3 regions of the Fictibacillus sp. 5RED26 genome follow, and region 2 is predicted to be linked to each of the others. Evidence: riboswitches for the same ligand, from Rfam matches in the RefSeq annotation. Region 2 holds a riboswitch; each other region holds the start of a gene.
The links. Region 2 has a riboswitch for cyclic di-AMP ahead of IHV10_RS01120 (potassium channel family protein). Riboswitches for the same ligand answer to the same signal wherever they lie in the genome.
Positions count from the first base shown of each region.

Region 1 (8,187 bases), on a different contig from region 2:
ATGGGATGCATGTTTGCTTTAATATCGTTTCCGGACCCGTTAATAAACCTGAAGCCATACTAATTAGAGCACTGCAACCAATTGAAGGAATAGAAATAATGAAGGAAAGAAGAGCGAGCGTAAAGAATGAGGTTCAGCTTACGAATGGTCCAGGTAAACTGAGCAAAGCAATGGGGTTCACATTGAATGATAATGGTAAGAAAATGAATGAGCAAAATATACGGATAGAACAAGGAATTGAATTAGTACCAAATGAAATAATCTCTGGTCCACGCATAGGTATACACTATGCCGAAGAAGCTGTTCATTATCCTTATCGGTTCTGGATAAAAAACAACCCTTACGTATCACGTTAATACGCAGGGTTGTTTTCTTTGTTCGTTGAAACCGTAACATCCTCTTCCCGCATGTAATCAACCGCTGTTGTCCGATTGGTATCTTGCATCCATGCTAGATGATGATACGTTTGTTTTTTCATAGCAACGTATTTTGCTTGCATAATGAACAACCAGAAAAGGATGAACAACGTTGTTTTCAATACATTTTCCGCAGTAAGCGCAGCCGCCTCGATCGGTAGAACATTCACTGTTATACTTGAAAGCAATCCAATCACAACAGCTCCCAAGATGAACAATGGCTGGTTCGTACGTAAAAATTTCAGTCGATGCTGCAAGTAGTTCTGGATGGATAAACGTTCTTGAGCATTGAACTGGAGGTATCTGCTTTTAGCTGATTTGGCATTGGCCACTAAACCTTTAGATCGATCTTTCTTCCAAAGGGATTTCATAAATAGGGTGAATTCTATATCACTAGCGGGTTCGTTATTCATTTTTCTGTGAATAAAATTATGAGCTTGATAATAAGTAATTGCATTCTGTACAAGCCTTAGTAATACGTAGCCTGTGATGATCGTGAGTGAAAAGACAAACCAAAAAGAGTTCATCGCGCTCTCTGTTAACTCGATGATAGGATTAATAGCGGTTTGAATCTGTACCCATAGGATCTTTGCTGCAAGCGTTAGTATCTCTAGCCATTTTTCCAAGAAGATCACTCCGAAATCTCATTAAGTATCTTCTTATTTTACCATGATTTTTCATTAGTGCTTACATTTATTTACTCAACATTTGTAAACTAGGGAAATGGGCATACAAAAAGGCCGCAGGTATATGTATACACCGCGGCCTTTTGAAGTGATTATTTATGCACTAACTTCTTGTTCACGAGTCCCAAGATGTTTGTCTTCGCCTTTATCAACGATTACAGCACAAGCAGCATCACCAGTGATGTTAACAGCTGTTCTAAGCATATCAAGAAGTCTATCAACACCTAGGATTAAGGCAATACCCTCGACAGGTAATCCTACAGAGTTCAATACCATCGCTAACATGATCAATCCAACTCCAGGAACACCAGCTGTACCGATACTAGCAAGCACTGCCGTTAAAATAACAGTAAGCATCTGTGTTAAACCTAAGTTAACATCGTATACTTGAGCGATAAAAATCGTCGCAACACCTTGCATGATAGCTGTTCCATCCATGTTAATCGTTGCACCAAGCGGCTGTACAAAACCACTTATCGATTTTCGAACACCTAAATTCTCTTGAGCTGTTTTCATTGAGATTGGAAGTGTTGCATTTGAACTAGAAGTACTAAATCCAACTGACATTGCCGGCGCAAAGCCTTTAAAGAACCAGAGCGGGCTCTTCTTTGCAAATAGAGCAATTGAACCACCATACGCGACAACAGAGTGGATGAATAAAGCTAAAATAACTACGCTCATGTATAAGCCCATCGCTTTGATAGCATCCATTCCTTGACTTCCTACCGCTGAAGCAATCAATGCAAAAGCACCATATGGAGCAAATTTCATAATTAGGTTTACAAGATACATCATAATGTCGTTACCTTGTTCAATTAAATCCATAATACCTTTTGTTTTGCTTCCCAACATCGTTAAAGCAAATCCTACAAATACGGAAAACGCGATAATTTGAAGCATGTTTCCTTCAGCCATCGATTGAATTGGATTAGTAGGAATAATGTTCAGCAACGTGTCCGTAACTGCTGGCGCTTCTTGTTGCTCAAACTTAGCACCTTCTGTTTTAAAGTCCCCTACACCTGGTTGAAAGATAAGCGCTAAAGCCATCGCGATCGTAATCGCAATTGTTGTAGTTCCTAAGAAGAACCCAACCGTTTTGGCACCCACTCTTCCAAGTTTCTTCGGATCACCTAATCCCGCAGTTCCAAGTACGATTGAGAAAAAAACAATTGGAACAACTAACATTTTAATAAGGTTTAAGAATAATGTCCCGACTGGCTTTAAAACGTATTTATCCAGTGTTGAAAAAGCATCTGGTACAGCTAGATTAAGAATTAATCCCGCGACAACCCCAAGTGCAAGTGCAATTAAAATTTTTGTAGACAATTTCATAATAAAGTACCCCCTTTGTTAAAATCTTCTCACTATTTAGTGTGCAGTACGATGAAGAAATTTTATACTAATACATGCCCTATTTGTTGCATATAAAAACCCACCGAAAATAGAGAGGATTTTCCGTGGGAATACACCGCAACACATAGACTGAGCCCATGTATAGAGTTCTCTCTCCAAAAACGCTTACGAGGTTAGCTGTCGGATTAGGAAATTGAGAGTTGTCCCTTTTGTGTATGCACAAATTCATCCCTAGGCTTTATAAGCCATATCGTGGTTCCCCCGCTTCAAGATATTCTATGGAATAGAACATCCGAATTCAGCGAATCATATATAATATGCTCTAATTTTATCAACATACATAAATTTTTGTCAAGAATACTCACTATGCTTATTTATTCCAATTAATTGTTTCATGATGAATGTTTTTCCATATTCTCACTTCTACCCCATAAGCATATAGAAAAAAACGAATTATATATAAGGTTCTATTTTTCAGGGAGGTATTGTAAATGAAAATCGTATTTTATGAAAAAGGTGAATTAAGTATAATCGTTGGAGCATCCAAATTAAAAGGTGAACTTACGATTGAACAAATAAAGAACGAAAGCGAAAAGAAAGCAAAAGAATTAGGTGAATTATTAGGAAGAGAAATCGGATTTTTAATCGATATGAACGGTAAATTAGATACTCAATTTAAAAAATAAGGCTGTTTAAAACATAGTTTCTTTTGGAAGTGTGGATTTCCGTTCCAGGCTGCTCGCTTTCCATGGGGCAGGCGTGAACAACATTCATACGTGTCACTTTACCACTCCAATCAACAGTTATATAGGCAAATTCAAAAAGATCTATTAGTAACAATTCTTTATAAAACAGCCAAAAATAAAAACCGGGATATCCCGGTTTTTTGTTTTTATACGTATGCGAGTGATAATTGTTCTTTATTCCTCTTCAATACCATTTCTGGACGCCCTTCATCCTGTATCTTTCCATTGTTCATCAGTATGATCCTGTCCCCTATGGCACGAGCATCCTCTTCATCGTGAGTTACAAAAATAGAAGTGATCCCCGTACGTTTTAAAATTTCCTGTAATTCATCCCGAATCTGTAGTTGAAGCTTAGAATCGAGATTGCTAAATGGTTCATCAAACATGATCAAAGATGGATTTGGAGCCATAGCCCTAGCTAGTGCAACACGCTGCTGCTGTCCACCGCTCAATTCATAAGGATAACGAGAAGCATAGTCCTCCATTCCCACAATAGCCAATAATTCTTCCATGCGTGCTTGCTTCTGCTTACGATTCATTTTCGTTAAGCCAAATTTTATGTTCTTTTCAACCGTCATATGAGGGAACAAAGCATAATCTTGAAAAACCAAACCTACACCACGTTTTTCTGGCTGAACAAAACGAAATGTATCATTCATGACAGCCTGATCTATGAGGATCGATCCTCTTGAGGGCACCTCTAGTCCTGCTATAAGACGAAGTAACGTACTTTTCCCGCTTCCGCTTTCTCCTAAGATCACCGAAACTTCTCCTTGATTAAAGTTTAAAGAAAGATTTTCGAACAAAGGGTTACGCGAATTTTTATAATGAAACGCTAAGTCTTTGATTTGAACAAACATTATTTTGGCTCCTTTTCTAAAACTCTGTGTAAAAAGAAGATGGAAAGTGCACTTATACAAATAATCACCATTGATGAAACAGAGGCTTCGTGAATACGTTCGTCACTTGCGTATTGAAATGTTTTGGTAGCTAGCGTATAAAAATTAAAAGGCTGAAGGATAAGAGTAAGAGGCAGCTCTTTTAATATATCTACAAAAACAAGGATAAAACCACCAGCAATAGCACCTTTAATCATCTTAATATCCACTTTAAAAAACGTCTTCGTTACCGACATACCTAATGTCCTAGAAGCTTCTGTGAAAACCGTTCCTACCTTATCAAAGCCTGATTCGATGGAGTTAAAACCAACTGCTAGAAAACGGACCACATAGGCAAAGATCAGCATACTAATACTTAAGCTCAGCACAAGAGTTGGCTCTAACCCTAACCATTCATATAACGTGAATACCTTTTCGTCTAGTGAGAGAAATAAGGTCAATACACCTATTGCAATTACAGCTCCAGGAATCGAATACCCTAAAACCGTTATTTTTGAAAAAAGCTTCCCCATCCAACCTTTTGATAGACGACTAAAGTTGGCGATAATTAGAGCGACGATAATGATAAGAACTGAACCTATAGAAGCAACAAAGACCGAGTTCCAAATCAAGTCAACAAAAGCAGTATTTAAAATAACGTCATAAGTCATATACACCCAATGTATAAGCTGAATGAAAGGAATTCCGAAAGCTAGAGCAAATAAAGAGATGAAAAAACTAAGCACAGCGAACTTTTTCCAACCTTTAAGTTCTTTAGGTTGTAACGGGCGGACTTTTGAAGTGGAATAGCTATACTGTTTCCTGCCCCTTATTACTTTTTCTAAGATCAAGATCAAAACTACGATAAACATCAAAGTACCCGCTAACTTGATAGCCGAATAGATATCTCCCATCCCAAACCACGCTTGAAATATTGCTGTACTAAATGTTTGAATACCAAAATACTTTACTACCCCGTAATCATTGAAAACTTCAAGAATGACCAAACTAACTCCACCAACGATCGCTGCACGTGACACAGGAAGGACGACTTGTATAAATGTCATGAACGAGCCTTTTCCTAGCAACCGTGCATTCTCAATCAGTGATGATGACTGATTTTCTAAGAAACTTTTTGTGATGATATATACATATGGATATAGGAACATCGTAAAGATAAAAACAGCACCGGGTATGTTCATGATGTCAAAGAACTTTTGGTCCACTTTTATACCAAACTGGTTCCTTAGTGACGTCTGAATGACGCCTGTATAATTTAAAATACCATGGTACGTATAGGCCCCAATGTATGGTGGAATCGCAAGTGGGAGGATAAGACCCCACTTAAAGAACCGATGCATAGGAACTTTATAGGCGGAAACTAGCCATGCCGCACTTACACCGATCAGCACTGTGAAAAGACCAGTAAAACCAACGAGTGTCACGGAATTTACGATATAATTTTTCAACATGAATTCTTTAATGTGTTCCCAATTCTCATTACTCTCAGCGAATAACTGAACCATGATGAGCAAAGCCGGTAAAAGGATTAAAGTAGAAAAAATCACACTAAGCAAAGCCCAACTATTAAACTGTGATCTCATTTTTCGAATGAAATACAATATATTCACCTTCTTTACTCATCAGCATTGTTCTTGTTGTTTGTTTTACATGGAATTAGCCGTATCACAAATCGTGATACGGCAAAATATTAACGTTTATTTCCAGCTGACTTCATTCATAATCTTAACAGCATCTGCATTGTTTTCACCTAACTCAGAAAGGTTAAGATCTTGTTCTTTAAACGGACCCCAAGACTTTAAAAGCTCTGAAGGTTCTACTTCTTTATTAACCGGATACTCGTAGTTGGCTTCAGCAAATACTTCTTGAACTTTTGGACTAGACAGATATTCCATTAATTCTATAGCATTCTCTTTGTTCTTAGCGTGTTTCGTAACACCTATACCACTAATATTGATGTGCGTTCCTGTTGTTTCTTGGTTAGGGAAGAACACACTCAGCTGTTTAGCAACTTTCACTTCTTCAGGATCTTCTGAGTTCAACATCTGACCAAAATAGTAGGAGTTCATGATAGCAACATCACCTTCACCAGCAGCGATACCTTTCGCTTGGTCTTTGTCACCACCTTGTGGATCACGAGCCATGTTGTTAACGATCCCTTCTGCCCACTTCTTCGCTTCATCTTTTCCGTTTAATGAAATAAAGGATGATACTAATGATTGATTGTAAATATTTTCTGATGAACGGATCAGTACTTTACCTTTCCATTTGTCTTCAGTTAACGCTTCATAAGTAGATAGTTCTGATTTGTCTACTTTTTTCTGATCATATACGATAACACGTGCACGTTTTGTTAGACCGAACCATTGATTGTCTTTATCACTTAAATTATCAGGAATATTCTTATTCAAAGTTTCGCTTTCTACACTCTGTAAGAGGTCTTTATCTTTTGCCCAGTGTAAACGTCCAGCATCAGATGTGAAGAAAAGGTCTCCTTTTGTTGCTTTCCCTTCTCTTGTAAGACGCTCGATCAACTCATCTTCTTTACCCTTAATAAGGTTGACTTTAATTCCTGTCTCTTTTGTAAAATCAGCAAAGATTTTATCATCAACTTCATAGTGACGACTTGTATATAGGTTTACTTCTTCTTTTTTTGTCTCATTATTATTCGAACTCGCACCCTCGTTTGATTTACCACAGCCTGCTAAGACTAAAGCAGCTAGTAGGACCATTGTAACAACCGTAAAAAGATTCTTTTTAAACATATGTCAGTTACTCCTTTTATGTATAAGTAATTGAAAACGATTATCAACTTCACTTTTAATTATAATGATAATCATTCTCAAGTCAACCGTTTTTTTAAATGTTTTTCTCTGATGGATTATTGCTCTCAAATCCTAATCTCCTTTAAGAGCTGATTGGAGTGAAAGATGCCAAGTATCAGGTTCGGACAAGCTCGGAGGTAATACTTATAAAAAACGAAACTCACAAACGACGCTCACCGTTCGCCCTGGAACCTGAAAACAACTACTTTCTCAAAGGATGGTTCTATCCAAAAGAAGCAATTAAAAAAAACCAAAAAAAATCTCTTAGAAGTATCTACTTCTAAGAGATCATTCCTGGTTTAAAGGTTTCCACTGGTTATAAACCCAATTTCCTAATCTGTTATATCCCCTTCTATTAGGGTGTATAGAATCAGAAAAATACAGTTCTTTCTCAACGTTTTCATAGAGTTCAAATGTGGAGATATACTTTGTAAGCGTGCTTTCTTTGCTCGCCTCAACGATTGCTTCATTCCATGTCTTAATACTCTCTGCAGCTGTGGGATCGTATTCTTTCCCAAAATAAGGATTATAAAGACCTAATACGTAAACCGGTGCAAACGAATTGTTTTCCCTCACCACTGTCAGTGTTTTAGTTAAATTGTTTCTTAGCTTTTCTTTTCCGAGCATTAATTTTTGCTGAGGCAACTGGCGAAAGTTCCAACCGGCAGCGTGACGAAAGTCATTTGTGCCTATAAAAACAAAGATATGATCTGCTTGTCTTAATGACTTGATCACGACTCCATTATCCAATTGTCTTAACAATTGGTCGGAACGCTGTCCACTGATCCCAAAATTATTAATGATTACATTTCTGCCTGTTTGCTGCTGAATATTTCGTTTAACGATTCCGATATAGCCTGTTTTGGATGGGTCACCAACTCCATACGTTAATGAGTCTCCAAGGGCAACGACCTTCAGAGTTTGTGTATCGCTCGCCCCTTCTGTTTCTCCATAAAATTGAAAGATAAGGAATAGTATGAGGGCTAGTCCTGTACCACCAATTAACCATCTTTTTGATACTTTCCGCACATCAAATCCTCGATTCTGTTACAAGTTATTGTTATATTACTTTTTACCATAACGAGGGAAAATATCAAGTAATGAATGTGTTAATTTGTTATTTCAAACGATAATCTTCAGATGTAAGTGATGTATCCTCCCAAAGATTTTCTTGATCGTATTGATATGAATCTTTTTTCACGAATGTATGAATCAACATAGCAACTCCTCCACACAATAGACTTGCGGGCACTAAGGTAATA
Region 1 is NZ_JACZDU010000004.1:282,819-291,005, forward strand. It holds gene IHV10_RS16275 (DNA-3-methyladenine glycosylase) at 1-356, shown strand, start outside; gene IHV10_RS16280 (hypothetical protein) at 353-1,042, opposite strand; gene IHV10_RS16285 (dicarboxylate/amino acid:cation symporter) at 1,199-2,434, opposite strand; cyclic di-AMP (ydaO/yuaA leader) riboswitch at 2,603-2,769, opposite strand; gene IHV10_RS16290 (hypothetical protein) at 2,947-3,141, shown strand; gene IHV10_RS16295 (ABC transporter ATP-binding protein) at 3,348-4,061, opposite strand; gene IHV10_RS16300 (ABC transporter permease) at 4,061-5,683, opposite strand; gene IHV10_RS16305 (Fe(3+) ABC transporter substrate-binding protein) at 5,798-6,865, opposite strand; gene IHV10_RS16310 (GDSL-type esterase/lipase family protein) at 7,214-7,954, opposite strand; gene IHV10_RS16315 (hypothetical protein) at 8,043-8,187, opposite strand, start outside.
Region 1: another riboswitch for cyclic di-AMP. It lies ahead of IHV10_RS16285 (dicarboxylate/amino acid:cation symporter); the one in region 2 lies ahead of IHV10_RS01120 (potassium channel family protein).

Region 2 (8,187 bases):
CAGAAACGACTTCAAACACGATCACCATGAATGAAACATCTTTCTGGACATATGTGATAATAAATAATGCGGCAAAGATAAACAAAATAGAAATAGTTGTAATAGCAAGAGCTCTGTAAACAACAGCATTTCGAATGGTCCGCTTCATAACAACCGTACTTTCTTTCCCTTTTAAGAAAGCTGCAACCGTAAAAATAATAACAACAAACGTGGTCAGCTTTATCCCTCCACCAGTAGAGGTACTTCCTGCCCCAACAAACATTAAAAGAATCATCAACAAGGATGTATCAGGATTTATGGCTGTCATATCAATCGAGTTAAAACCTGCTGTTCTCGGTGTTACACCTTGGAAATAAGAAGCCCAGAATTGCTCAGCACCTGAAAGCATTCCAATGGTCTTAGGATTATTAAACTCAAATAAGTAGAAGAACAAGATTGCCACAATATTAATAATCAAAGTAGAAAGCAACATCACTCTTGTATGAAGAGAAAGTTTTTTCCAGCTTCGGCTCACCCATATATCAACCAATACGGTAAACCCAATTCCCCCTGTTATAAACAGAAACGATATGACGATGTTCACCATCGGATCTCCTACATAACCCATTAGACCGTCAGACCACAACGAGAATCCTGCATTGTTGTATGCCGATATAACATGAAAGATGCTATAGTAAATTCCTTTACTAACACCAAAGTCTGGAACAAGCCTTAGTGATAGAAAAAAGATGGCGATAATCTGGATGCTGATTGAAAATACAAACAGATTTCGAACTAACCGGATTACCCCGCCTATAGAAGGCTGGTTGAGTGCTTCTTGCATCAGAACACGTTGTTTGATGGATATTTTCCTCCCCATCATAATAACGACTAATGAAGCAAATGACATGACCCCAAGTCCTCCGACTTGGATTAAGAACAAGATGACGATCTCACCAAAGAGTGTGAACGTTGAGCCAGGATCAACAGTAGCTAAGCCTGTTACTGTTGCTGCTGAAGTTGCAATAAAAAAAGCATCTACCCACGATAACGTTTTTTCATGGGCAATAGGAAGCTTTAACAAACACGTCCCAACGAAAATAAGAAATAAAAATAGTAACGCTAAAAACTGAGGAGGGTTTAATCTAATTGGGTTGTGCAAAAAACGTTTATGCTTTCTAACATGTAGTGCCAATGCTTACACTTCCTCATCCTCAAAACGATTTAGATCTTCGTTACGACCGATCACGACAAGTATATCCCCATATTGAAGAGATACATCAGCAATCGGTGAAACGAGTATCTCATCTCCGCGTTTGATTGCGACGATATTACATCCATAGCGTGCACGAACATCTAGATCTGTTAGCGTCCGATTCACTAGCTTATCCGTTACACCTATCTCAACAATACTGTGTTCATGCGATAGCTCAATAAAATCAATAATCTTTTCAGAAGATATGAGTTGAGCAACGCGAAGCGCCATATCACGCTCTGGGTGGATAATACGGTCTGCTCCTAGCTTTTCCAACACTTTATGATGATAGTCATTCTGTGCTTTTACCCATACTTTTTGAACGCCTGCTTCTTTTAAAAGTAAAGTAGTTAAGATACTTGCTTGGATGTCTTCACCGATCGAAACAATTACCTGTGTAAAATTTCGGATTCCTAAAGACTTCATTACGTTTTCATCCGTAGAGTTAGCTTGAACAGCCTGAGTAGCTATTGTTGCAAACTCATTTACTCTTTCCATATCTTTATCTATAGCTAGAACATCATAGCCCATCGTCGCAAATTCTCGACAGATGCTGCCTCCAAAACGTCCTAAACCAATTACTGCAAACTGTTTTTTCATTATGGTCTCCCCTTAAAATCCATGAAGTTTTTGCTTCGTTGTTCTCTAGCCTTGCTGGTCAAGAGGTATATAAATTTAAGTAAAAAAACGCAAAAAAAGACCACACAAAGAAGCGGGTCCGGTTTTCCACCAAATTGACCTCTCCAGTGACATGACGCTTACGGGGTTAGCTGTCGGATTAGGGATTGGAGTATCCCTTTTTGCAAATAGAGCAAAATTCACCCCAAAAGATTGGTTCCCCCGTTTTACAGTAGTTTCACCATAAAAATAACTGTAAATTCAGCGATCTAAAGCCTGCTAAATTTTGAATTACATATACTGTAATCCTCTATCTTTTAAAAGTCAATCCATTTTTTTAGTGTTAACAAATACTTTACATTTTACCTGAAAATTGAAGGATCAATACTACTATTCCAATCAACCAAACATAGACAGCAAATCCTTTTAACGTACCGGTTTGAAGGAGTTTGATCATCCACTTTACAGCCACATATCCAAATAGAGCCGATGCTAAAGTACCGACCAATAAGGCTGAATAAGAGATAGGTGGATGTCCACCCGTAAATAGATCTTTTGACTGCAATACTACTCCTCCTGCGATAGATGGTATGGATAATAAAAAAGAAAAATAGGCCGCTGCTTTTTTATCGATCTTGCAAAAGAGCGCTGCTGCAATCGTTAGTCCTGATCGTGAAATAGCAGGAAGAATAGCCGCACCTTGAAACGTACCGATCACAAGTGCATCCCTTATTGTTATATCTTCAATCCCTTTATATCCATTTCGCTTATAAGAATCCGCCCACCAAAGCAAAAAACCTGTAATTAAGAACTCCCATCCAACCGTGATCCCGGTTTTTGAGATCTCTTCAAAAAAATCTTTAAATGCTAGTCCTATAACAGCGGTTGGAATCGTTCCAGCGATAAGCAGAACTCCCGTTTTGCTGAGTGGTCTTTTTATAACTTCTAAGATTTCTCTCCAATAAACCGTCATCACAGCAATAAGTGTTCCTATATGAAGCATGCTATCAAGAAACAACCCGGCTTCTTCTAGCTGAAACACTTGCCTGCCTAGAAGGAGGTGTCCTGTAGAACTGACAGGCAAAAATTCTGTTATCCCTTGCACAATGCCTAATATTAAGGCTTCGAGCCAATCCATAAAAAAAACCCCCTCAACTTTCATGGTCTCGTACAACCTATTCATGAGGAGGATTTTCTATTCTAGTTTTTTGATATCAATTTAGTGTTACTAACGAGCATTTGTGATTAAAGTACACCTGAGAAGAGACGAGCAAACGATTCCTTTGTTCGTTCCCACAAACCTCTTTTGTAAAACTCTACGGGCTTCACTTTTATAGATTCCACCATGTCTTCTTGATATTGTTCTACAAGATCTGAGACAGATGATGTATTCAGCAAGAATACGTTCACTTCGAAGTTAAGGTGAAAACTTCTCATATCCATATTAGCTGTACCGATTGAAGCAGTATCGCCATCAATAATGATTACTTTTTGATGCAGAAATCCTTTTTTGTAGGAATAGATCTCTATTCCAGAACGCAGTAGCTCTGGAAAATAAGAGCGCGTTGCATATTGCGTCAAGAATCCATCATTAATCTCAGGAACCAACAAACGGACCTGGACACCTTTTTTTGCTGCCACTCTTAAAGCCGTTCGAATCGCTTCATTAGGAACAAAATATGGTGTTGCGATCCAGATCGATTTCTCTGCACATGAGATCAAAGAATAGAATAGATCACTCATGATTCCAAGCTGAGTATCAGGACCACTTGCCACCACATGAACAGTACCATCCCCTTCAGCGGGGTATGCTCTTGTAAGATGATTATCTTCTAAGAGATCTTCTCCACAAACATATTCCCAATCCATTAAAAATATGGCATGAAGAACTTGAACAGCTTCTCCTTCCATAACCATGTGTGTATCGCGCCAAAAACCAATCTCCGGATCTTCTCCTAAATACTCAACGCCTACATTCAAGCCCCCTACAAACCCAACCTTCCCATCAATAATAATAATTTTACGATGATTTCTGAAATTAAGCTTTTGATTGAAAAAACCATATCGAACAGGTAAGAATGCTTCAACGAGAATTCCTGCTTTTTTCATTCTGTCGATATCATATTGCTGAAGAGACAGACTTCCTATCCCATCAAACAAAAATCTAACTTTCACGCCTTCATTCGCTTTTTTTATTAAAAGGTCAATAATGTCTTTACCAAGGCGATCTGAACGAAAGATATAATACTGAATATGTATATACTCCTTGGCTTCTTTCAGCCTTGCAAAAATTTCAGGAAACGTCTCTTGACCATTCTTTAAAATTTTCGAACTCGTTTTTCTGTTCAAACGCGTAAGTGTGATGTGATGAGCATGCGTTGCAAAGCACTGCTGATGTCTTTTCAAATCACTAAAGTCCGGCTTTTCTTCTTGTTTAGATACCCTGATCCACTCGTCTCTGTCTTTTTTTCGTTTCGATTTAAAAAGGTGGCCTTTTAAATAAAGCTGTCCAGAATACAGGTAGAACATATATCCGATAAACGGAAATAGAATTAATACATAAATCCAAAGAAGTGTATGTTGAGCTGTTCTGTTCTCGAGCATTAACGAATAAATCGTATACAGAATCACTGCGATGTAAAGGAGCCCAAATACCGTTTTGATTATCACATATCCTTCTGCAAAGAAAACGATGTATAAACAGACAAGTAACAATAGTGTGAGGAAAAATTCCCATATTCGTTTCATGCACGTGCTCCTTTTTTACCAATCTTCTCTTTCTCTCTTTATTCCCTTCCCCATGTAATTAAAACAAGGGGCTCTTCTCTTTTTATACCATTTTTTCTTAGGATTTGCAGAAATCACGACTGTTATGAAATTAGGTATTGTTTCAATCATTCGAAATGGTTTTTTTGTGTACGCATTGGGTTGATAGACAGACGCTTCGGAAATTTGCGTGGCCGATCGGTGGTGAATTTTGAATTGGACAGATTATTGGGTGGATCGGACAGATTATGTAACCAATCCGACAGATTAATCTTCAAATCGGACAGATTCACTAGTCAATTGGAAAAATTACCGTCATTAACAAAACGGCGCCCATGCATAGACTCCTCTATAGCACTTACTGTCGACTTTGACGAAAATACTGTCCACTCTTTAAGTTTTACTGTCCACTTCTGATGATTTACTGTCCACTTTTGTAAGTTTACTGTCCACTCTGCTATTTTTACTGTCCACTTTAATTTTCCGCAAAAATAGAAACACATAAAAAAGCTCCAGAGGTTATCACCACCTCTGGAGCCAGTCAACATTCTTTATTCAGCTTTCGCTCCATTTTCTTTCCAGTAGTACTCTGCCACAGCATCTGCCACCGCTTCTGCACTTCTATACAGCTCGTCCATGTTGTTATCCACTCCGCCAAACTCAATGAGTAAAGCATGGTCAGAAAGGTCTTGATTATAAACACCATTTCCTTGAGTCTTGTTTTTTCCAATAACCCCACGGCTTAATCCAGGGTATTTTTTATCTAAGATCGCGTTGATCTCTTGTGCTGCTTTTTGGTTCTTCTCAAAATTAGGATTCGCTTTACCGATAACGAATAAAGTACGCGCATAGGACTTACCATTAATTTGTGTTGTTGTAGACTTTCCTCTCATAGAATCTCGATGCAGATCAAAGATTAAATCAATATCATTGTTGCTCGCCATCGCACTTTCAACTAGTGTACGTGACATCGGATAACTCTTTCGATAGTCTGTGTTATTTTTCCTCAAAAGCTCCGTCATGTTTGTCATATCGACGGATGTACCGATTCCTCTCGCCTCTAATTCTTCCCCTAGCTTTTTCCCTACCATCGTGATGTTGACTTTAGAATGAATAGCATGATCAGGATTTGTTACTCCTTTTAAGTGAGGTAAGAACGATTCCCAACTGTGCGAATGATAGATATAAGCAATTTTCTTTCCACTCGTTGTTTGACCTGGTGGGTTCTCTGAATCAGATGGATCAGGATCTTCTAACCGCTCGATATCTTGAACTTCCGCTTCCTCACCACTTAATAGAAGTTCCATCGGTGGTGGTGACTCATACGCTAAGTTTGTATAATCCGTTCCTTCCCCAGCAACAATGATTGTTGAATCATAGAGCGCAAAGCCAGGAAGTTCGTTTCCTAACAAACTTCGGATATCACCAGGCTTGATGCTTGTTGTTAATTCGAACAATACACTTGATAATGCAGGCGGTTCACTTTCTTTTGGAAGCTCTTGCGTGAAATATCGGTTTTCCCAACCTATGAAATAGACAAGTGCTTCTCCAGAAAATTCCGTTAACCACTTATGCATGGTTGATGAACTCAATCGATATTTGTGCTCAAAGGATGTGATGAAGCTAGTGGCAACGACAATAAATAGCATGGCTCCAGCAAGTAATAATGGTAAACGCTTCATATTCAATTGCGGGGTGAACATGTATAGCCCTCCACTTCTGTTAACGTTTCTATCACATCCTATGCAGCTAATCATTTAAATAGAATCCAATCTATGAAAAAATAATAGAGACTTATCTTCCTTGGCTTACTAATGCTCTTTTAATCTGAAGGTTTGTTTATGAGTGAGGTCTTTAGGAAGAAATCGAGGTCTTGTCCATAAAAAAAAACCAGTTCTTCAACTGGTTTGTGATGTAAGGACGATCTCGTCTGGGTTTGAATGATTTCCGCTAGCTAGCTTTTCATAAATATCAATAAAAATACCTAATTCCTCTGGAGATAAGTGATTCAGATAGCTACTTATTGAATCAACTCTCTCATTTTCAGCCTCTCGTAAAATTTCGTGTCCTTCGTCAGTAATCTCTAAATAAACAATACGACGGTCAAGGTCACTACGGTAACGACTTACAAATCCACGCTTGTACAAACGATCCGCACCAACAGTTATCGCACTCGGTTTTACACCCATATAGTCAGCCAATTTTGAAACGGTCCATTTATTTCTGATACACAACGTCTTCAAAAGTACAAACTGTGTTTTCGTTAACTCCTTCTCTATAGCAATCTCCGGGTGTAAACGCTTTGACACAATGTAATGCACCTTCTCCAATCTCTCCACATAGGACTTCAAATCCTTATTCCCCATACTATGAACCTCCAGCCTCTAAGTTGTAATGCGAGTATTATACTAACATTATACAAGAATTTTCATAACATTTGAACTATTATTTACAAATAATGTGTAAAAGAGTTGACGACCAGCATATAAATAGGATATATTACGTTCAAATATATTTGAACGTTTCAGGAGTGTTGAACATGCAGGAAATTTATCATATTCGGGAAGTTGAGCAGTTAAAGGTTATCTCTGACCCCTTTCGCATTAAAATCCTTTGGGAGATATTAGAGGAAGCAAAGACTGGAAAGATTTTATCAGATCTACTAGAAGTCCCTGCACCAAAGATTCATTATCATTTAAAAGAACTTGAACGCGTTGGTTTAATAAACGTTGAAAGAACAGAAGAAAAGAACGGCATTATACAAAAGTTCTACAGACCAGTTGCTCATTCATTTTCAATTGCCGAAATATTGCCCGATCAACGGCATGCAGTGAAAGATGAACTCTCCGATGCACTGAAGGAGAATATATTAGTTTCTTTAGAGAAAACAAAGTCTATGGTGCGCAAATTAGATCCTGAAGTACTAGCTTATACAGATTCTCCTCTTAAATTTGGTTATAGACATGTAAAACTTTCTTCTGATCAAGTAAAACTTCTACATGACAAAGCAAAAGAAATATCAGACTTAATTTCAGAATTTAAAAAGAACGAGAGTGACGATGGTGAGATCTATCATTACTTTATGCTCTCCTTTCCTTTGAAAGAGACACCGTATCCGGAAGAGGAGCTCCAGTAAGATGGCCGAAACAGTAGCTGTACACCATAAAAGTGAAAAAGAGTCCCTATTCAAAAAGCGTTCCTTTTTATTCATATGGGCGATAACAATCTGTTCTTCTTTTTCAATCGCCATTTTTCAATTCTCACAGAGCTGGTACGTCGTAAAGACTCTAGACAAAGAAGCTTCACTCGGCATTGTATTTATTGCAGCCAACGTTCCTCGTATTTTATTTATGGCTATCGGCGGCGTTCTAGCAGATCGAGTCAGTCGAACGAAAATTTTATTCGTCGCTAACTTTTTAAGAACCCTTTTGTTAGTTGGCTTGTTAATCATGCTTGCAACAGGACATCTCTCCCTCCTATCGTTTATCATTTTCGGTTTGTTTTTTGGAGCACTCGATGCTTTCGTCTGGCCTGCAAACGGATCACTTCTACCTAATGTTGTCGATCAA
Region 2 is NZ_JACZDU010000001.1:201,600-209,786, reverse strand. It holds gene IHV10_RS01125 (TrkH family potassium uptake protein) at 1-1,174, opposite strand, end outside; gene IHV10_RS01120 (potassium channel family protein) at 1,178-1,834, opposite strand; cyclic di-AMP (ydaO/yuaA leader) riboswitch at 1,974-2,129, opposite strand; gene IHV10_RS01115 (undecaprenyl-diphosphate phosphatase) at 2,208-2,990, opposite strand; gene cls (cardiolipin synthase) at 3,098-4,600, opposite strand; gene spoIIP (stage II sporulation protein P) at 5,170-6,321, opposite strand; gene IHV10_RS01100 (MarR family winged helix-turn-helix transcriptional regulator) at 6,517-6,984, opposite strand; gene IHV10_RS01095 (ArsR/SmtB family transcription factor) at 7,158-7,754, shown strand; gene IHV10_RS01090 (MFS transporter) at 7,756-8,187, shown strand, end outside.

Region 3 (8,187 bases), 410 kb from region 2:
TGCTTCAGTTCCGCTATTGGCAAAAAAGAAACAATCCAAATCACCGGGTAGAACATGAGCTAGTTCCTTTGAAAGTCTCAGGATTGATTCATACATGATGACCCCAGATGGCCCGTGCATGAGGTGATCTGCTGCATCTTTGATCGCTTGGACCACTTTTGGATGACGATGGCCAGTATTTGCCGTTGCAATACCAGAAGTGAAATCAAGATATTGTTTTCCATCCAATCCATAATAGTAGCAGCCTTCTGCTTTTACGACGGGTAGGTTCGGATGATCTTTTGCCATACTAGGCGCTAAAAGGTTAGGCATTTCGGTTACAAGGTTGCTCCAGTTGTTCATTGACACGTGTATTACCTCCTTGATATTCAATTCTCATGTTGTATAAATAATTTCTATATAGAATATCCATGCAAGGATCATGCCAAAAAACTAAATAATCTGATATTTTTTCATTTTTCTTACGATTGAAGGCTGACTAGTGCCGAGTGCTTCTGCCATCCGTATGGTCGTTTTAAATTTCTTTCTTGCTGTTAATAAAATTTGTTTCTCTGTTTCATCTAACATTTCTTTAAGTGTTTGTTCTGCATGAATAGTTGGCGAGGGTGTAGATGTACCTTTTTTTACATGATCAGGAAGATGTTCATCCGTAATAAGAGTCGTAGGGGAGAGTACGACTAATCGTTCCATGATGTTGATTAGTTCTCGTACATTTCCCCTCCAATCATAGTGCAGAAGATGATGAATGACAGCTTCATCTAATCTTTTCTTCTTGTTGTACTTTTTTTCAAATTGCTCTAAAAGCATATGTATGAGAGGTACGATATCTTCTGTTCTCTTTCTGAGTGGAGGAATCGTGACGGGTACAACATTTAAACGAAAATAGAGATCTTCACGAAAAAGCTTCTCACTTATTGCTTTCTGAAGATCTTTGTTCGTAGCAGATATCAAACGGAAATCTACACGGATGGGTCTCGTTCCTCCTACACGATAAAACTGTTTTTCTTGAATGACTTTTAACACTTTTACTTGGTGCTGTAGGGGAAGTTCACCGATCTCATCTAAGAAGAGTGTGCCTCCGTTCGATAGTTCAATAAGACCGACTTTGCCTTTTTGATGTGCCCCTGTAAAAGCGCCAGGTTCATAACCAAATAATTCCGCTTCAAATAAAGAATCTGGAATAGCGCCACAGTTAACTTCAATGAATGGACCTTTTGACCGGTGACTTTTATTGTGAATGAATTTAGCTAATAATGATTTTCCAACACCAGATTCCCCTAGGATTAATGCATTCACATCAACTTCTGATAACTGAAGTGCTGTTGAAACTGCTTTTTTCATATCTTCACTTTTGGCGATGATTCCAGCATCATGAAGCTGTTTGTTTCTTAATAGTCCAAGCTCCGTTTTTACACGCTGCATTTCTTCTTCCATGGCAAGCAAAAACTCTTTATATTGAGCCAGTTCAGTAATGTCGTGTGAGTAGCTTACAATTCTATATAATTCGCCTTGTTCGTTATAAACAGGGATTCCTGTAACAAGCAGTTTTTTTCCTTTATTCGTTGTTTGAACAAACGTAATCTTTTTATTTTCTTTTACAACCATTGGAGTGAGAATCGGTGTAAATAACCCTTGAGCTTCTAAATCATAAACGGATTTTCCGATTAAACTATCTGATTCTACTCCGTAGATTTTTCCTGTAACTTCACTTACTTTAAGGATTATACCCTCTACATTTGTAACCAAGATGTCGTCTTTTAAAGAATGAAGAATTTGTTCATTTTCGTTCCAATCTTTTGATTGACTCAAGTTCATCAGTCCTTTTATCAGTTAAATAAAATATTCATTTCTGAATAATTATTTATTTATGAATAATTATACGATTGTTCAATGTGGATGGATATAGAAACTGAGAATATTTTTTATATAAAACGAAAGGTAAGAGGTGGATTGAAGGGATAAGGGAGAATACAAATAAAAAAAGGACCAAAACAATGGTCCTTTTTGCCTCTATTATAGAAGTTCAGTTTTTAACTCAACGTCAATGTTGCCGCTTGTTGCTTTAGAATATGGACAAACACCGTGAGCTGTCTTTACTAATTCCTCAGCTTCTTCTTGTGTTACACCGTTAACACCTACGTTTAAAACTACTGCTAGTTTAAAGCCGCCATCTGTATCTTTTCCGATAGAAACTTCAGCAGTAACTTTCGATTCAATTCGTTTTTTGCTTTGACGCGCAACAAGGTTTAGTGCTGAATCAAAGCAAGCGGCATATCCTGCTGCAAATAGTTGCTCAGGGTTTGTTGCGTTTTCACTTCCAGATCCTCCAAGTGCTTTAGGCATAGCTAACTCATGATTTAGAACACCGTTATCACTCTTTACTGTACCTGCTCGTCCACCTTCAGCTGTTGCTTTTGCTGTGTATAATGCTTCCATTCCAAACACTCCTTTTGTGTAAAATTAAATTGTGTACAACTGAATAACTCGTAATCATCATAACGCATACTTTTTGTAGAGTCAAACAATTTAATTGTGTAAAACTAAATTGTGTTATAATGCAAGTACCCTTTATAAAAAGAAAGGAAACATCATGAAAAGTGAAACGTTAAAATTAGAAAATCAGATATGTTTTAAAATCTATACAGCAGAACGTGAGATTACAAAGCTTTATCGAGAGTTGTTAAAAGAACTCAACGTCACATATCCACAATACTTAGTTTTGCTTCTTTTATGGGAAAAACATTCATTGTCTGTAAAAGAATTAGGCCAGCGCTTGTTTTTAGATTCCGGTACTTTAACACCAATGTTAAAACGCATGGAGCTAAATGGTCTTGTTGAAAGAAAACGATCAGAACAAGATGAGCGCAGTGTAATTGTTTCTGTGACTGAAAAAGGAGAAGCACTAAAAGAAAAAGCGGAGTGTATACCGGATCAGCTTGTTGATAATATTCCGATGGGAAAAGATGAACTTACAATATTGAATAAAACATTGACAAGTATGTTAGAACAGTTGCAAGATCATTCAAAATAATAGACGAAAAGACGCTTAGCATTGGTTCTAAGCGTCTTTACAATTTTTATCCTAACTAAATCACAATTCTATTCACATGAATGATGTAACATAGATATTCGATATTCAGAGTCAATGGTTCAATGAAAATGATGACAAGTGATCTACAAAATTAAAATACCTTGGCAATTGTAGCCAAGGTATTTACTATAAATTAGTTATTGTTATTCGCTTCATCATCTCGCATTAACCAGCCCTCAAAATGGCGCTTCACGTAATTTTCAGCGTCTTGATAGCTTGCAAATGTTTCATCTACCGGATGTGTCTTATGTGTGATCAGCCATGTTTGATTATCTTCTGAATAGATCTTAGATACTTCACGATGATTGTTCACATATAAGCTGCCATCAGGATTTTCCTTCACGTTGTGCTCGTTCTTCGGTGCATCGATTCGTCTAGGTTGTTCATGGAATGCAGCAACAACAAACTTTTCAAATGCTTCAGAAGTCATGTTTCCGCCAGAAGCTTTTGGATGCCCGCCGCCGCCATATTGTTTGGCGTAGATCGAACAATCCACCTCTTCATGAATGGTACGAAGACCGATCCGTTTGTTAGCGATATTTAGAATCACAATCAAGTCTAAGTGAGGATTCTCACGATTGATCTCGTTCCCAAGCTCAGAGTGATAACGTTCGGCATGAAGAATACCAACCTTATACGTTTTCTCTTCAGATCCTTCGCCTAAAGACCAAGTATCCCAGATTTCGACCATCTGACGTTGTTTCTTTTTAATATAATCTGCAATATTTTCTTCTTCAAGATCCAGAATCGTTGTTTCTGTTTCTGAAAACTGAAAAGAATCACCTTTTAAACGATCCATGATCTGATCCTCAAATTTATCAGGAGGAAGGATAAAGAATAAGTCGTTAAGACGCTTAGCTTCAACTTTTTGGTCAAACCATTCCCACGTATCATATAAACGCACAAGTTCTACATATTCATCGAGCGCACCTGTTGGTTTAAGCTTACCGTTCTCGATCAAATATTCATAGAAAAGGGAAGTAGCACAAGTTAAACGTTCATCATCATAACGAACTTGAACATGCCCCCAATCAAACCCATTGAAATGAAGCGCTGTTGCATGGTGGTCGATCAGCTTTACTTTTCCACCTGCATTAGATCGTTCATCAAGTCGCATCATTAATTCTTCGTTAACCGCAATATCTGTAATGATAATTTCTGTTTTTCTTTCTCTCGGATTATCAAGCAGCATCTCTACACGGTCATTAATCGTTCCATGTGAACAATACGATATTTTACAGTTGTCTCCAAATGCTAGTTGTGCTAAATAACCGCATGATTTTCCGTCTAAATCGTTGTGTGAAAATAAATGAATCATGTTAGTATCCTCTCTATTATGCTCTCTGTCTAGAGTATCGTCATAAAGCATAAAGTTCAACCTTTATATCGTAGTATTCTTTTCATTTACAAATTCAGCTGATTTTAACACCGAAAACGGAATGAATATGCTAAATCATTCTTATGAAATTTCACAAGAATTTATTTACAATTGATGGCATTAGGTAGAAAATGGTAATGATGCAAATTATGTAAAGTTGGGGGTTATGATGTGAAGGAGTTTCTGAAAGTGTTTCAGAATAAAAACTTCAGCAAGCTGTTTTTTGCTGGTTTTACTTCAATGATGGGAAGTATTATAGGCGTTACAGCTTTTATGTTTTATTTGTTGGATAAGTTCGGTGAACAACCGTTTTATGCCACACTTGCAGAATTGATGTATTCTCTGCCAACACTCGCTGTTTTCTTTATCGTAGGGGTATTAGCCGATCGAATGGATCGTCAAAAAATCGCGCTTTATTGTGATTGGATTTGTGCAGGGCTGTGCCTCTTATTAATGGGTGCTATATGGCTAGACTGGATGCCTTTGATTTTTGCTATCTTATTCTTAAGAAGTGCAGTAGGTAAATTCTTTTTTCCTGCTGATCAAGCGATGGTACAAGGTGTACTCTCGAAAGAGGATTATGCAATTGCAGCTGGATTGAATCAAATGGTAGGTAGTTTATTTATGCTTTTTGGGAACATGATTGCCATTTTTATTTATTGGAGTGTAGGAATACAAGGAGCAATTGCATTTGACCTTGTTACATATGTTATATCAGCATTATTAATTATGAGTATGAGAGTTGATGAAGATGTTCGTCTGCCGAACGGACAACACAGGTTCAAAGATATTCGTGTTAAGATGGTATGGAAGGATTTTGTCGCGGGGTTCAATTACATTAAACAATCTAAGCTTCTACTTTCATTAATCTTTGGTTTTTTCTTGTTTGGTATAGTAAATGGTGGATTGTCAGTTATGCCGGCTTTTATCATGAAATATAAACTCGCTCCAGATAATTACGAGCAAATGATGATGTGGATGGGTGTCGTGTTTGGTGTATCTATCCTTACAGGGAGTGTTATTTGTTCGATGCTCGCTAAAAAGATCAGACTCTCGTATGCGATTGTTCTTGGTCTATTCGTAAGTGGATTGTCACTTGGTTTATGCGCCATCGCGCCAAATGTGTTGACATTCTTTATTTTTACAGGATTGGCTGGGTTTAGCATTCCATTAATCAATATTGGAATCGGTGGCTGGTTACCTAAGATCGTAGACCCTAAAATGATGGGACGTGTTCAAGGATGGATTACACCGATCAATATGCTATCTCACACCATGACACTCGGTTTAATCGCTGTGTTTTTCCCGAAAATTCTAACCGTAGAAATGCTGTTCTGGGTTGTGGGAGGATGTCTGATTCTTGTTGGACTATTCTACATGTTCACTCTACCCAGGTATGATATTGAAGAAAATGATAACAAAAATGAATTTGAATTAGAAAAAGTACCAGTTTAAAGCTGGAGATTATGGCGAAGCCCTTTTATAATGAAAAGCGGAGGGGAAGTCATGGCAACTTTTCAAAACGTACTATTCTGGATTTTTTTAATCTTACCAATTATTCTATTCTTTGTAGCTATAGCGAGAACTTCATGGGTGTTGTTGCTTGTTAACTTTTTTTTAGCTCTACCGATCATTTGGTTTGTGAGCTGGATTACAGAAAGTTATGGAGCTGTCTTTGTAGTGTTTGCGATCCATCTGTTCACAGGCGTATGGCTCTGGACTAAAAGACAGAGATTGGATTTTAGATCGTTTTAACCAAGCTAAGCAAAGTGAAATTTGCTTAGCTTTTTTATTTTTTTAAAAAAATTTAAGTTCAAAACTTGGATTTTTTTAGAATATTACAACTATTATTTTCTTTAAAATGTATCGAAAAATTGAGAAAGTAAAAGAAAAAAGATGATTTGTTTGTTTTTTGTTTCTTAAATAAGTTTATTTAATTCGTTTTTATACGAAATATGAATATTTTAGAGTTTTTAATGGATTTACAACGGCTGAAACCAGGAGTAATATATTGCTTATCGTAAAACTTTAAATTTTTTCCATGACCGCTGAATCCATTATTGGAACGGAGGAACCATCGGCAGTTCAGTTCTTCACTGCCAGGGGTGAAACTTATTTAAGTCGGGCGACTTCTGCCGTCCGAACCCGTCAGCTAACTTCGTAAGCGTGGTAGGAGAGGGAAGGTGAACATTAAAAAAGAGTAATAATAACAATTTTACAAATTATGATTATTATATCATGCGTCTTTATCGCTTAATTCCTAAGTTTAGGAAGCGGGGGAACCAATCGCAGGCCATTGCGTCTGCATGGGGTGAATCTCGAGAGATCGAGTAGGGCTACTCTCAAGCCCGAATCCGTCAGCTAACTCCGTAAGCGTACAGAGAGAGGCAACAAATTTCGTGTATTCACACGCTTATTCAAGTATGTGTAGAAGCCGCGAGAAGAGTTCCTCTTCCGCAGGCTTCTTTTTTGTTGCCTTTTTTTCACTATCCAAAAGTATAACTTGTCGGCACGATGGTTTTCGGCGTATTAACAAGTTTAAGACGATAGTATAAGTGCAACTAAGGCTGACATGAGAGGCTAGAAGTTAGCCTAGTTTTCTTTAAGAGATGGAGGGTGGAACGATGGAGAAATCATCTGGGAACGTGCTCATTATGTTTCCTGATCTAGTTTCAGATGTTTTTATTTCAAAACTAAGATTGTGTGAAGACTATCAATCTCTTGTTCTCTGTGTTCCTAACCGAGAAGAAGCAGAAAGACTCTCACAAGTTGGGTTTCAACATGTATATGTCATGAATTATGTTGACAAGCGTAAAGTTATCGAGATGGTAGGTCCTTTTGTTCAAAAAATCATTGTTGTTGAATCTGGATTTTTAGAATGCTGCCAAACGATTGAACTCATTCGCAGCATTTATAACATACCTGTTTATGTCATCAAATCAGACACACGGTATATTTCCAGAGTTTATAAGGAGTTAGGTGCAGATTACGTAATCTATAACAAAACCGGAAATATTCAATTCTTACTTTCTTCATAAAAAAAGAGCGGAGGAATTCATTTATGAGATTAAGTCCAAACGAAATTGAACAGATTTTGTTAAAAGCGAAAAGAGATCAATTGAATGCTTATTATGCAAGTGTGATTCAACATAGTCTCTCAAAATGGATCATACAAGACACGCTTAGAAGTAAAGGTTAAGCAATTACAGGAGGGAACCCATCAAAGAAAAGATGTTCCCTCTGTAAATCCAAACCAGTGATAGGCAGGGTGAAAACATGGGGACAGAGTCAGTTGTTTTATTGCCAAAAAGGTTGTCGATCGGACAGATCAATGAATTTGTCAATGCTGCTGGTTCTTTCGAAAGTGAGATTCTTTTCTTTTATCAAGGCATACAGATTAATGCGAAAGGCTTACTATCCGTTAATCTATTCTTTTTGTCACACTATTCAAGAAATCAAAACGAACCGATCACACTTAGAATTGAAGGTTGTGATGCTCAAGAGGCTATCAAAAATTTATCTCTAATGCTGAATGGTTACTTAGAACAATGAACTAATAAAAAGAAGGTGTAAAAATGTTAGATGTGATGATGGTTTTATTGATGGTAGGAATGCCTGTCTTAATGATGGGTCTAGCAAAATGGTCATCAAGTGTTGTTGATGAAGGAAGTGTAAATAAATGATGACTGTCATGTTTGGATTAGCCGTTTTAACAACG
Region 3 is NZ_JACZDU010000001.1:608,531-616,717, forward strand. It holds gene IHV10_RS03205 (aspartate aminotransferase family protein) at 1-342, opposite strand, end outside; gene IHV10_RS03210 (sigma-54 interaction domain-containing protein) at 433-1,815, opposite strand; gene IHV10_RS03215 (organic hydroperoxide resistance protein) at 2,014-2,436, opposite strand; gene IHV10_RS03220 (MarR family winged helix-turn-helix transcriptional regulator) at 2,591-3,031, shown strand; gene IHV10_RS03225 (DHH family phosphoesterase) at 3,225-4,409, opposite strand; gene IHV10_RS03230 (MFS transporter) at 4,641-5,924, shown strand; gene IHV10_RS03235 (hypothetical protein) at 5,976-6,224, shown strand; cyclic di-AMP (ydaO/yuaA leader) riboswitch at 6,506-6,652, shown strand; cyclic di-AMP (ydaO/yuaA leader) riboswitch at 6,710-6,861, shown strand; gene IHV10_RS03240 (hypothetical protein) at 7,094-7,507, shown strand; gene IHV10_RS03245 (hypothetical protein) at 7,531-7,668, shown strand; gene IHV10_RS03250 (HPr family phosphocarrier protein) at 7,746-8,021, shown strand; gene IHV10_RS03255 (hypothetical protein) at 8,045-8,152, shown strand; gene IHV10_RS23065 (potassium-transporting ATPase subunit F) at 8,161-8,187, shown strand, end outside.
Region 3: another riboswitch for cyclic di-AMP. It lies ahead of IHV10_RS03240 (hypothetical protein); the one in region 2 lies ahead of IHV10_RS01120 (potassium channel family protein).